3 regions of the Janthinobacterium sp. PSPC1-1 genome follow, and region 2 is predicted to be linked to each of the others. Evidence: predicted binding sites of a transcription regulator. Region 2 holds the regulator's gene; each other region holds the start of a gene.
What was found. The regulator FNR, encoded in region 2, switches genes on or off when oxygen is low (the NO sensors DNR and NnrR bind a similar motif). The targets are predictions, from matches to a motif close to TTGATNNNNATCAA.

Region 1: the regulator FNR is predicted to act here: its motif matches at 3,191-3,204, upstream of ACP7EG_RS18885 (DUF3079 domain-containing protein).
Region 3: the regulator FNR is predicted to act here: its motif matches at 1,346-1,359, upstream of ACP7EG_RS14135 (FliM/FliN family flagellar motor switch protein).

Annotation. Positions count from the first base shown of each region.
Region 1 is NZ_JAFCWP010000006.1:11,875-16,286, forward strand. Features, by position in the region: gene ACP7EG_RS18855 (c-type cytochrome) at 40-423, opposite strand; gene ACP7EG_RS18860 (hypothetical protein) at 626-991, opposite strand; gene ACP7EG_RS18865 (GNAT family N-acetyltransferase) at 1,154-1,660, shown strand; gene ACP7EG_RS18870 (hypothetical protein) at 1,691-2,137, shown strand; gene ACP7EG_RS18875 (hypothetical protein) at 2,244-2,807, shown strand; gene ACP7EG_RS18880 (hypothetical protein) at 2,818-3,126, shown strand; gene ACP7EG_RS18885 (DUF3079 domain-containing protein) at 3,288-3,485, shown strand; gene ACP7EG_RS18890 (prolyl-tRNA synthetase associated domain-containing protein) at 3,555-4,049, shown strand; gene ACP7EG_RS18895 (MFS transporter) at 4,057-4,412, opposite strand, start outside.
Region 2 is NZ_JAFCWP010000002.1:65,912-70,323, forward strand. Features, by position in the region: gene ACP7EG_RS07825 (FixH family protein) at 1-492, shown strand, start outside; gene fnr (fumarate/nitrate reduction transcriptional regulator Fnr) at 619-1,377, opposite strand; gene ACP7EG_RS07835 (response regulator) at 1,617-4,412, shown strand, end outside.
Region 3 is NZ_JAFCWP010000004.1:32,304-36,715, reverse strand. Features, by position in the region: gene ACP7EG_RS14140 (FliM/FliN family flagellar motor switch protein) at 1-302, opposite strand, end outside; gene ACP7EG_RS14135 (FliM/FliN family flagellar motor switch protein) at 304-1,179, opposite strand; gene ACP7EG_RS14130 (flagellar hook-basal body complex protein FliE) at 1,731-2,069, shown strand; gene fliF (flagellar basal-body MS-ring/collar protein FliF) at 2,130-3,863, shown strand; gene ACP7EG_RS14120 (flagellar motor switch protein FliG) at 3,841-4,412, shown strand, end outside.

The DNA of each region.
Region 1 (4,412 bases), on a different contig from region 2:
CCTCCAGCTTTAACTTCTTGCACCGATATTGTCTGAAAATCATCGATTCTTTGCAATCACACCACTCATGTATTGATTCAAGTCGCGAAAATCCTGAACCTTCCATGCGTACGGCGATATTTTTACGCCATTTTCTCGCAAAGTTTTTGGAATCAAGTCGCCATTCGGGCGAAGTATGACTGATGAAACAATAACGCCCGGATAATCTTTCAGACGTTTTTTGAAGGCGGAGGTTGTAAGGTCAGGCGTGGGAGGATTACTTTTATTCGCCAATGGGCCGGTTCCCTTGATATCTGTTCCATGGCACATGGAGCATCGTTGTATATAGAGATTTTTCCCGTTGATATTATCCGCGTAGGATGGTGATGCTTGAGTTAGTGATAGTATTCCTAGCGAGGCGATGAATGATATTTTGATTTTCATGTGGTCTTGTATCAATAAAATCTGAGTCGATTATTATATCTGCCGTTGTTCGGTTACACCAGATTAGTGATCCAGAAGCGAAATTGTGGTGCCAGTGGTAAGGCAGCACCGCGTGGTTCCGCTTATCTCCTCGGTTGAGCCAGTTTCTATGACGGCCAGCACCTCAGTTCATGTGCAATGCCATGGAATGACCTCGATGTGCTCATTTATGCGCCATCGGCCCCTTGTTGATGGGTACGAACACTACCCATTTCTTTTGTATCGTCGGCTTTACGGTCTGGTCGCAACTTACCGCAACATTTGGTCCAGACAGTCCATGGCTCTTCGGAACCCATTTCACGCGCAGAGATACCGCACATTTGGCAACCAGAATCTTCCGGTTCGGCTCCATGGCTTGCCACTTTGTTCCATTTTTTAGATTCTCTGCTGCGATGAACTGTACCGCAGCCTCCCTTATCTCAAACAATCCATGTATGTCACCTCGTGTCCTATCCTCGTCAAGCGTGCTGGCAAACGCCGATGAGGCACCCGCAACAAGAAAAAAGGATCCAGCAATGGTGGTGTACACGCGTTTATGCAATCGTAACGGTAGCAACATATTTATAATCCTTGCCAAGTTTGTTCTTTATCAGATAAGTTTCAGCGTGCCTGCTTGCGTGACCTGGCCGCCTCGGTCTTGATGAGCGTTAAATGCGGGCATGCATCTTGTCGATGGCGCGACTGGAGCCTCATGACGCGCCAGCCCCTGCCCGCAAGACAGAACCGCCTATTGCGCCATTATCTGGCAGAGGAGGTTTCCCCTGCGCGATTTCCTTACACCCGTGAACCAATGAAAAACATCACTGTCGAATATCGTCATAACTTTCCGCTTGATCCGTTGGATATCGTTCGCGTGTTCGATCACTCCGGCATCAAGCGGCCCACCGGTGAGCTCCCGAGAATCGCGCGCATGTTTGCCGCGCCTTGCCTGTTGTTGTCGGCATGGGTGGATGGCGAGCTGGTGGGGCTGGCCCGGTCGCTGACCGACCATGCGTATTGCTGTTATCTCTCGGACTTGGCCGTCGACAGGCAATACCAGGGCCTGGGCATCGGCAAGGAGCTGGTCAAGCGTACCCAGGCCATCATCGGCGATGAAGTGTCCCTGATATTGCTCTCCGCTCCCGATGCCATGTCCTACTATCCCACGCTCGGTTTTGAACTCGCCGGCAATGCATACGTCATTCGGCGCAAACATTGAGTGAGCGCATGCAAGAACTCTTGCACCTTTATGATACCTGTCTACACCCTCGCCGCAGCCCTGGCACAAGACCCCGCTCGCGTCGCCAAGACGCAATCGCTCACCCTCGACAGCGCCAAGCCCCACATGGGCCTGCAAGGCAGGCACGGCCTGTTTGCCTCCGACGCATGGTGGGACAGCATCAAAGCCGGCCGCATCCAGATGCAAACGGTGACGGGCAACATCGAACGCACGTATTTCGCGGGCCAGGACAGCCGCCGTGGCGATCAAGTCAACAGCTTCACCCTGCGCCTGGCTGACGGTTCGACAGTCGACGAAAGTATCTATATGCACCGCAAGCAGGATATCGCTCTGTTCGTGCCCGGCGCCATGGTGACGATGGTGTATGCGCTGGACGAACTCAAGGAACAGCCGGCTGCGGATGGCAGTGTCAATGTCGCGCGTATCGTGCTGGAAATGTCCATTTCTACGCTGTAAAGCGATTAAATGCAGTTGATACCGCTCCCCCCATACCTCTTGTGTCGTGTCAAAACCATTCCCGCTAGCATGCATTAAATTGAGGATATATCATGATGGAGGCGCGATGGACGACGAACTCAGTGGTGAAAAATGGGGGCGAAAATTTCCTGGCAGCACCAAAACCAAGGATTTATCGGGGAATTTTCGTTTGGCAGTGGAAGACTTTCTGTCTGCAATGAAAGAGGCTGGGATCAGGGTTGCAATCAATGCCACCTACAGGCCGCCGCAGCGCTCTTACCTGATGCATTATGCGTGGAGAATCGCAAGAAAACAGCTCGATCCCAAACAAATCCCAAAAATTTCGGGAGTGAATATCGAGTGGGATCACGGTGAAATTGACGCGTCTGTCAAGGCTGCAAAGGCGATGTTGATTGTCTTGCAGATTAATAATTTACCCATCAAGCCCGCACTGCGCTCGCAACACAATTCTGGTCTTGCGATTGATATGGATTTGGTATGGAGCGGAACGGTTGAGGTGAAAGATGCGAGCGGCAATATGGTGAAGATTGCCACTTTGCCGAGGACAGGCATGAACAGACAGCTGATTGCGGTCGCTGCAACATATGGGGTAAAGAAATACAGCGGACCTGGAAGCGACCGGCCACATTGGTCAAATAACGGCTATTAAAAGGAAAATCATGCGATTTTTTTTAATGATGGTACCTGTTTACTTTGTTTTTCCTTTGGCCTTTTCAGCCGAGCTACTCCCCAAGGATGTCAACAGGTTTATCTATAACGCAGAAGCATGTGAGCACTTGGCGGGAGAGTTTGATGGGGAGCTACCTAAACGGCAGCAGGATGAGATTCTCAAGGACATACATAAATACTGCAAGGCGGCGAAAAATCAGCTGAGAATTCTTGAGATGAAATACCAAGGCAACACCAAAATAATGAAGGTCATCAAGAGTAATGCTAATGATGCGGTGACCAGTTATGAGAGGGAATGACATTCGCTGGTCTCCTGGGTGAACGCGTAGGGTGCAAGCGGCCGCGACAGCAATCTTCGCAAACTTGACTTAAGTAAATTCCCAACTGAAATTCGTTTGACCGCCCCCCGCACCAGGTCTAGAGTCGTCGAAGAGATCTCAACCGACTGCATCCCCACGCCATGGCCAAGCCTTTTCCCTTGAACCCCAAGAATCCCGAACGCATCTGCTGGGGTTGCGACAAGTATTGCCCGCCGGACGCCATGCGTTGCGGCAATGGTTCCGAGCGCACGCAGCATCCTATCGAGCTGTTTGGCGAAGGCTGGAATGACTGGGGGCTGGCGGCCGCTGACAAGAAAGAGGACGAAAGCAAGCCTTAAGGCAAGCGCACCACGCGGCGCGGCGCTACAATTGCCCATCGCACACGCGCCCGCGCTGAGAAGATCACCATGCAAGAAACCCTATCCCGCTGGCTGGCAAACAGTGCCGGTGACTACACCTTGGTCGAACACCCGGCCGTGCACACCATCGATGAAGCACTGATCCACGTGCCGGCCATGTCCGGCCTGATGGTGAAAAACCTGTTCGTGCGCGACGAGAAGGGCCGGCGGCATTTTCTCGTCATCGTGCCGTTCGACAAGCGCATTGACCTGGCGGCACTGGGGCGCTTGCTGACGGCCAGCAAGTTGAGCATGGCCTCGCCCGAGCGCTTGCTGCAGCACCTGGGTATCACGCCCGGCTCCGTCAGCCTGTTTGCGCTGATCCACGACGGCGCACAGGCGGTGGAACTGGTGCTGGACCAGGCCGTATGGGAAGCTGATTCTGTGCAAGCCCATCCGCTGCGCAACACGGCCACGGTGGCGCTGTCGCATGCTGGCTTGGCTCGTTTCCTGGCGCACACGGGGCACGTGCCCCGTATCGTGAGGGTGCCGGCGATTCAATAAGGTAATCTCAATGCCCGGCCACGGGCGCGCTGCCGCTGCGCCGGCCCGGCCGGAAACCGTGCGCGCTGGCCGACCAGGCGATCACGAAAGCCAGCACCAGCAACGCCACCATGGCCCAGGGAAAGGCGCCCGCGCCCCAGGTTTCCAGCAAGGCGCCGCCCGCCACGCCCGCAGCTGCAATTGCCGCATTCCACGCCACCACATTCATCGACAAGGCCACGTCGGCGCCGCTGCCGGCCGTGTCGGCCAGCGCCGTCTGTAACAGCGTTGCCGCGCCGCCGAAGCTCAGGCCCCAGACGGCCATGCCCAGGTAGACGACGGCAGGGAGGTGCGACGCGATGCCCAGCACGAGGGCCGTCGTGG
Region 2 (4,412 bases):
GCCCCGTGGTACAAGCATCGCTGGCCATGGCTGCTGATGATCGGTCCCGGCCTGTCCGTGGTCGTCGGCAGCTTCATGGGCTATATCGCGTTTACGCAGCCTGATGCGCTGGTGGTGGGCGACTATTACAAGCAGGGCAAGGCGATCAACCAGGATTTGAAGCGCGACACGATCGCCAGCGACCTGGCGATGGATACCAGCCTGTCCTATGATGTGGCACAGGCGCGCCTGAGTGGTTCCGTGCACAGCTTCGGCAAGGCTTACCAGGGTCCGCTGCAGCTGCATCTGGCGCATGCGACCTTGCCGGAAAAGGATATCAAGCTGCTGGTGCAGCCCGATGCGGCGGGCAATTTTTCCGTGGCGCTGCCGATGCTCGAGCGCAGCCGCTGGCAAGTACTGGTGGAAAACGACAAACGCGAGTGGCGCCTGTCCGGCATCTGGACCTGGCCGCTGCAGCGCAGCATCGCGCTGCATGCGGATGAAGAGCTATAACGTACAGCGCCGGGAAAAAACCGTAGCGAGCGGCAGTGATTTGTGGCTAAGAAGCGCAGCTGTGCTAGAGCACAGCGAGCATCGCAGGCCGCAAAGCGCGACGCGCAGTAGGTTTTGACGGTGCTGTTATTTGCAGACGTCCGTGCCGGCTGTAATGGCTTTCAACTTGGCGGGCTGCAAAATCTCGATCTCGCGGTTGGAGACGCGCAGCCAGCCTTCCTTCTTGAATTTCGACAATAAACGGCTGACGCTCTCGATGGTCAGCCCCAGGTAATTGCCGATTTCCTCGCGCGACATGCGCAGCTGAAATTTGCTAGCCGAATAGCCGCGCGCTTCATAGCGCGAGGCCAGGTTGACGATAAAGGCGGCAAAACGCTGGGTCGCCTGCATATTGCCCAGCAACAGCATGACGCTTTGCTCGCGCGTGATTTCCTGGCTCATCATGCGATGGAAATGGCGCAGCAGGGTCGGCATATTGCCCAGCAACTGTTCCAGGCTGGAAAACGGAATTTCACACACTTCGCTGTCTTCCAGCGCCACCGCATTACAGTGGTGGCGGTCGGCGCTGATGGCGTCCATGCCCAGCAGTTCGCCAGCCATCTGGAAACCCGTCACCTGCTCTTCACCGCCCGGATTGATCTGGTACGTCTTGAAGTGCCCCAGGCGGATCGCGTACAGATTCTGGAACGAGTCGCCGATGCGGAACAGCGAGGCACCGCGCACGATCTTGCGGCGGCGGCCGATGATCTGGTCCAGCCTGTCCATGTCGCCCACATCGAGGCCCATCGGCAGGCACAATTGATGCATGCTGCAGGTCGAGCATCGCGCACGCAACGCTTCCACGGTCACTGTGGGCATGGTGGGAGTGAGTAGCGCTTCAGTCATGTCGGTACCTTTTAGAAAATGCAATAACGAGTTTACTGCATACAGGGTTGCCGTGTGCCAATTTCACCGCATTTCCGCTGAATAAACGACGTTCTAACCTTGATTATATGGCAACATCATTAAAAGCCCATGTGGGAAAGGCAATTTGCGCGGCGCCGCTTGCCAAGTTGATGTATTGATAGGAAAATTCCCGACAGCATTAGCTGCCGCCTGTACCGCCCGGTACTGAAAAGGAAATCATGAAGCCTCTCGGCATCAAAGCAAAAGTCGCGCTGGCCACCAGCCTGACCTCGATCGCCATGATCGCGCTGGTCACCATGATACAGGTGCAGCACATGCGCGCCGACTTCACCCGAGTACTGCTGAGCCAGCAGTCTGCCCTGATCACCCGCACCGCTGCCGAACTCGACGACAAGCTGGGCATGCTGCTGCAGATCGTCACGCTGACGGCCAGGCAGCAGCCGCCGGAATTGATCGCCCAGCCAGCCCAATTGCGCGAATACTATGCGCGCCGCTCGATGCTGGTACTGTTCGACGACGTGCTGGTGCTCGATGCGCAAGGCGCCGTCGTGGCCGACATGCCGGAAGTGGCGGGGCGCGCCGGCATCAACGTCGCCGAGCGCGAGTATTTCCAGACCGTCCTGCGCACGCGCCAGCCCATGATCACCGAGCCGATGCTGGGCAAGTCGAGCGGCATGCCCATCGTGCAGATGGTGGCGCCCGTGCTCACGGCCGATGGCCAGGTGGCCGGCGTGGTGATCGGTGTGCTGCGCCTGTACAAGGACAACCTGTTGGGACGCCTGCGCTCGGAAAAGATCGGCAAGAGCGGCTATTACTTCATCCTCACGCGCGGCGCCGTGCCGCGCTATGTGCTGCACCCCGATACCAGCCGCTTGCTGCAGCCGCGCCAGCCGAACGCCAACCTGACGACGACCCAGTTGCTGAAGAACGATGGCGAAGGCAGCATGGTCAGCACCAACAGCCGCGGCATCACGGCCGTCAACAGCTTCAAGCGCCTGAAATCGGTGAACTGGCTGCTGGCCGCCTCGCTGCCTCTCGATGATGCCTTCGAACCGTTCGATGGCGTGCTGTACCGGCTGGTGCTGTGGAGCGTCCTCGCTTCGCTGCTGGCCGCGTTTATTCTGGGCTGGGTCACCGTGCGCCTGCTGTCGCCGCTGGTGCACCTGCGCGACACGCTGCAAGCCATGCGCACCAGTGGCAGCCGCTTCACGCCCGTGCCGGTGCGGCAGCGCGACGAGATCGGCGAACTGACGGAAGCGTTCAACAGCCTGATGAGCGAACGCGACCGCCTGCAGCAGGAACTCGAAGCGCGTGCGGCGGAGCTGGAACAGGAACGCGACCGGGCCGAGGCGGCCAACCGCGCGAAGAGCGATTTCGTGGCCAACATGAGCCATGAAATCCGCACGCCCCTGAATGCCGTACTGGGCATGGTGTATTTGCTGGGCAATACCAAGCTCGATACGGAACAGCGCAAGTATCTGACCATGGTGCGCGTGGCGGGCCAGTCGCTGCTGGGCATCCTCAACGACGTGCTCGACTATTCGAAGATCGAGGCGCGCCGCATGGAGTTGTCGCCCGTCGAATTCGACCTCGACGAGGTCATGAACACGCTGGCCACGACGATGACCATGAATGCGGGCGAAAAGGAGCTGGAACTGGCCATCGCCGTCGAGCCGGACGTGCCGCGGCGCCTGGTGGGCGACGCCCAGCGCCTGCAGCAGATCCTCGTCAACCTGGCCGGCAACGCCATCAAGTTTACGGAGAGCGGCGAAGTGGTGGTGGCCGTCAGCCTGGCCGAAAGCCAACAAGGCCGCGCCTGGCTGCGCTTCGAAGTGCGCGACACGGGCATCGGCATGACGGAGTTGCAGCAACAGCAGCTGTTTGCCGCCTTTTCACAGGGCGACCAGAGCATCACGCGGCGCTTCGGCGGCACGGGCCTGGGCCTGGCCATCAGCAAGCAGCTGATCCACATGATGGGCGGTGATATCGCCGTGGCCAGTAGCGAAGGCAAGGGCAGCCGCTTCTGGTTCAGCGTGCCGTTCGAGATGCTGGCGCAGCCGGCCGAAACGCGGCGCACGCCGGCCCTGGGCCAGCTGCGCCTGCTGGTGGCAGACGATAACCGCACCACGCGCGAACTGATCGTCAAGCTGATCGAAGCCTGGGGCTGGCTGGCCGACGAAGTGGACTCCGGCTTTGCCGCCATCGAACTGTACCGCGAACGCCTGGCGCAGCAGCAACCGTACGACGTGGTGCTGGCCGACTGGCACATGCCCGTCATGGACGGCCTGGCCACGGCCAAGGCCATCCGCCAGGCGGCCAGCGGCCAGCGCCAACCCATCGTGGTGATGGTCAACGCCTTCGCCCGCAACCACCTGGAAGAAATCTCCAGCGCGGCCGAGGCCGATGTCGTGCTGATGAAGCCAATCACGGGTTCGAGCCTGTTCGATGCCCTGCACCAGGCGCTGATCGCCAAGAACGATGGCGGCGAACAGCGCATCCTGCACCAGCCGCTGGGCACCGAACTGGCCGGCGTGCATTTCCTGCTGGTGGAAGACAATCATTTGAACCAGGCCGTGGCGCGCGGCATCCTCGAACACATGGGCGCCACCCTGGACGTGGTGGGCGACGGCTTGCAAGCCGTGGAACGGCTGCGCACGGAGGCGCTGCGCTACGACATCGTGCTGATGGACATGCAGATGCCTGTCATGGACGGCTTCAGCGCCACCCACATCATCCGCACGGAACTGCGCTTGAACTTGCCCGTGATCGCCATGACGGCCGGCGTGCTGGCCTCCGAGCGCGAGCGCTGCATGACGGCCGGCATCAGCGATTTCATCGCCAAGCCCGTGGTGGTGGAAGAGATGATGGCAGTCATCCTGCGCCACCTGCCGAAGCGCCCGCCAGTGCAAACGGCCGAGCCGGTGACAGTTGCCGATGAGGAGGTATTTTCCATGGCGCCGCTGATGCGCGTGATGGGCCGCGATGCCAAGGGGCGCGGCGTGCTGCGGCGCATG
Region 3 (4,412 bases), on a different contig from region 2:
CCGGCCACCACCACTTCGGCACGGCCGATCGGCGTGCCGTTGACCTTGATCACCAGCGGTTCGCCGGCCAGCATGTCGAGTTCAATCACGCTTTCCGGGCCGATGGCCATCAGTTCTTCCAGCGAAATACGGGCCGAGCCCACTTCCAGCGTCAGGGTGACGGGAATCTTGCGCATCATCTGCGGAATGTCGCGCCGCGCGCGGGTGCTGGCCACGTCGGACATGTCGCCCTGGTCGATGATCATGTCATCGCCCAGGTCTTCCAGCAGGGTTTCGCTCTGGTTGGTATCGGTGATATTCATATTATTCGACATCTTCAAATGAGGTTAAACAGAGCTTGCCCTTGTGTTCGGAAACAGCCGCTGTAAATAAACGGGATTCGTCGAGCATGACGTCGGTGCGGCTCAGGCTGACGGGAATCACGTCGCCCACGCGCAAGTCGAACAAGGCGCCCAGCTGCACCTGCTTGCTGACGAGCCGGCCTTCCAGGGTCACTTGCAGGCGCGAAGCGAGCGGGCGCACGCTGCGCAGCGCCTTTTTCGCCTGCGCGCGCTCGGGCAGCAAGCCGCGCAGCACGTCGGCCATCAGACGCTTGTCCAGCGAAAACCAGAAGTGGCCGCTCTGACCCGCCCCGACATCGCTGAGCGCCACGCTGACGATCCAGCTGCCGCGCGACGGCTGCACGCCCGACTGCACGGCGACCTCGGCACTGGTGTCGATGTCGCTGCTTTTGCCCACGCTTTGCAGATTCTTGTGGATGCGGGTAAACAAGCTGTTCACCAACTGTTGTCCCAGCACCACAGCGAGGCGCTCTTCCGTGGCCGTCACGCGCACCTGCGCCGGATCGGGCAGCACGCCCTTGGCGCCGGCACTACCGTAACGATAGTTCAGCACGCTCAAGAGTATCTGCCGTTCGAGCGTAAAGCCCGTCTGACCGGCCGGCGTGGAAAAACTCAGCCAGCGATTCACGCTGTCCTCGTTTTCCGCGCGCGACAACGTCACGGCGTCAATCTGGAAATTACCCCAGTAACGACGGCTCATCGGTTGGCGCAGGGCCGCAGCCAGGTCGTCGCGCAGCTGGGCGCCGAATACATGCAGCAAATGGACAGGACGTCCAAGCAGACAGGAATCGAGGACTTGATGGCGCACAGTTTGATCTGTCTTGGTAATGATTGTCATGTAGTGGTCATGTCGGTATTGCGGTGGCAGAACAAATTATACGGATCGCCCGAAATTAAATACAGCATCATCTTGGCTTTGCCGACAGGTGTGCAAGCAAACGATTGCGCATCGTATCGCATGCTAGATGATTACGGTGCTGAACAATACATGAAAAAGCTAAATATTGCCATGTATCAATATTCCTTGAGCCAATCCTCTCTTTACTTTATAGTTGCCGCGAGGTAAGCTTATAGTGACAAAATAGTGATTTGCAGTGCGCCATTCCGCTTACCTGATTCCGGTTTTTATGGCAGTTTTCAGTCCTTCTTATTGCCACCAGCAGAAACTTTTATCAGATAAACATTAGTTATCATGGTCATGTAAATCATATCGGCGTGGGTTTACTGAGTTTGTTTGAGTCTGCTTGAGCGGATGGTGTGGCAACTGATAAAACTGATGGGCCCTGCGGATCGGGCCGGGCTGGATGGCACTTACATGCACTACTGCCGGATTGGCAACACCAGTAATTCTGATTGATACGTCACCGTATATTGAAAGTAGAGGGCAAGATGAGCAACGAACTCGCAGGTCTGATCAAGGCCGATCTGGCAGCACTGAGCAATGACGCGCACGCCCTGGGCGCCAGCATCGCGCCCGCCGCCCAGTTCGGCGCGCCGGAACCATCCGGCTTTTCCTTCGCGCAAAGCATGAAAGACGCCATCGGCAAGGTGAATGGCGACGACCGCATGGCGGCGCAGAAAATGAGCGACGTCGACAGCGGCAAGAGTGACGATATGGTCGGCGCCATGCTGGCCAGCCAGGAAGCCAGCCTGTCCTTCTCCATGTTGATGCAAGTGCGCAACAAGGTCATGGGCGCCGTCGATGAGCTCATCAAGTTGCCTCTGTAATCTTCACGCCCTGATCCACGCCCAGCCTCCCAGCGAAAGTTACCCCAAGTGATTACCCCCATGAAGTCCGCATTTGCGCGCTGGCGCCTTGGTGCCCAGCCCGCCATCCCGCCCGCCCTGCTGAAAAACCTGGTTCCCATCGTCGTGCTGGCCATCGGCATCACCGCCATGGTGACCATGTATGCCTGGCGCGACCAGGCCAACTACAAGCCGGTGTTTGGCGCGCGCGAAAAAGTGGCCGTGACGGACATGATGGCCACGCTGGACGCCGAGCACATTCCCTACCGCTTGCATCCGGACAGCGGCCAGGTGCTGGTGCCCGACGCCATGCTGGGCAAGGTGCGCATGCTGCTGGCCTCGAAGGGCGTGACGGCACAGCTGCCGGCCGGCCTGGAACTGATGGACAAGAATGACCCGCTGGGCGTATCGCAATTCGTGCAGGACGTGCGCTTCCGCCGCGGCCTGGAAGGCGAGTTGGCGCAAAGCATCATGACGATGGACGCGATCGCTTCGGCACGCGTCCATCTGTCGATTGCCAAGTCGACCTCGTTTGTCGCCAGCGACGGCGACAAATCGTCCGCCTCCGTGGTGGTGGCACTGAAACCGGGCCGCACCCTGGCGCCGGAACAGATCGCCGCCGTCATCAACATGGTGGCCGGCAGCGTCGCCAGCCTGGCACCTACGCGCGTGAGCCTGGTCGACCAGGGCGGCAACCTGCTGTCCTCGCACGTCGACCTGACGGACGGCTTCGACGCCTCGGCCGCTGGCAATGAAGGCGCGAAACGTTTCCAGGATGAAATCCGCCGCAACGTCACGGGCCTGCTTGGCCCCGTTATCGGCGAAGACAACTTCAAGCTCAGCGTGACGGCCGCCGTGAACAACGACCGTGTGGACGAAACGCTGGAAAAATACGGCGAAGCCCCGAAAGTGACGAGCGAAGCGATGCGCGAAGAGCAGGAACGCAACCGCACCGTGGCCGGCGTCCCCGGCAGCCTGTCGAACCGCCCACCGGCCGCCGCCGTGCCGGCACCGGCCGACGCCGCAGGCGCCGCACCGGCCAATGGCGCACCGAGAGCGGCCGATGACGGCACTGCGCGCAAGAACGCCACCACGCGCCAGTACGCGTATGACCGCAGCATCACGCAGATCAAGCGCAGCCGTGGCCGCCTGGAAAAACTCAGCGTGGCCGTCGTGCTCAACAGCGCCGCCGCGCCGAATCCGAAAACCGGCTGGACCCCTGCCGAACTGGGCAATATTGAAAAAATGCTCAACAGCGGCCTGGGCATCAACGCCCAGCGCGGCGACAGCCTGAGCCTGACTGCACTGGCCTTCCCTGCCAAGCCGCCCGTGGCGCAATGGTGGGAAGAGCGCGATACCGTCGTCGATTTCAGCAGCTGGCTGCTGTACGCCCTGGGCGCCGTGCTCGGCTACTTCCTGATCCTGCGTCCACTGATGCGTTTGCTGACCACGCGCCTGGCGCCGCCGGCACTGAAACAGCTCGATCCTGCCCTGGCACTGGGCGGCAGCAGCGCCGCCAGCGCGAATGGCGTGGCCGCCGATGGCGCGCCTGCCCTGGGCGTGAATGGCAGCCCGCTGGCGCTCGAAGGTGAAGCGACCGGCACTGGCAGCATGCCGGTCGTGCCGCTGCTGGAAAACTATAATTTGCCGCCACCAGGCTCAGCGGTCGACGTGATGGTCGATCACCTGAAAGTGCTGGCTGAAAAAGAACCCGAGCGTGTCGCCGAAGTCGTCAAACAATGGATGCAGAAAAATGGCCGAACTCAACAACAATAATCCCTCCGACGGCGCCGAGTACGAAAGCGTCAGCCTGAATCCCGTGGAGCAGGCCGCCATCGTACTGCTGAGCATAGGCGAAGAACAGGCAGCCAACGTGCTGCGCTGCCTGTCGCGCGAAGAATTGCTGGAAGTCACGCAAGTGATGTCGCGCATGAGCGGCATCAAGGTCGAATCCGTGAAAACGGCCATGCAGACCTTCTTCGACGACTACCGCCAGCAAAGCGGCGTGCACGGCGCCTCGCGCAGCTACCTGAAGCGCTCGCTGGACATGGCGCTGGGCAGCGATATCGCAAATAGCGTGCTGAACAACATTTATGGCGACGCCATCCGTCCGAAAATGGCGCGCCTGCAGTGGGCCTCGCCAAAATGGCTGGCCGAATACATCGTCAACGAGCACGTGCAGATGCAAGCCGTGTTCCTGGCCTTTTTGCCGCCCGCGCTGGCCGGCCAGATCCTCGACGCCCTGCCCGTCGAAGGCCGCGACCTGGTCTTGCTGAACCTGGCGCGCCTGGACGAGATCGACCGCGACCTGCTGGTCGAGCTCGA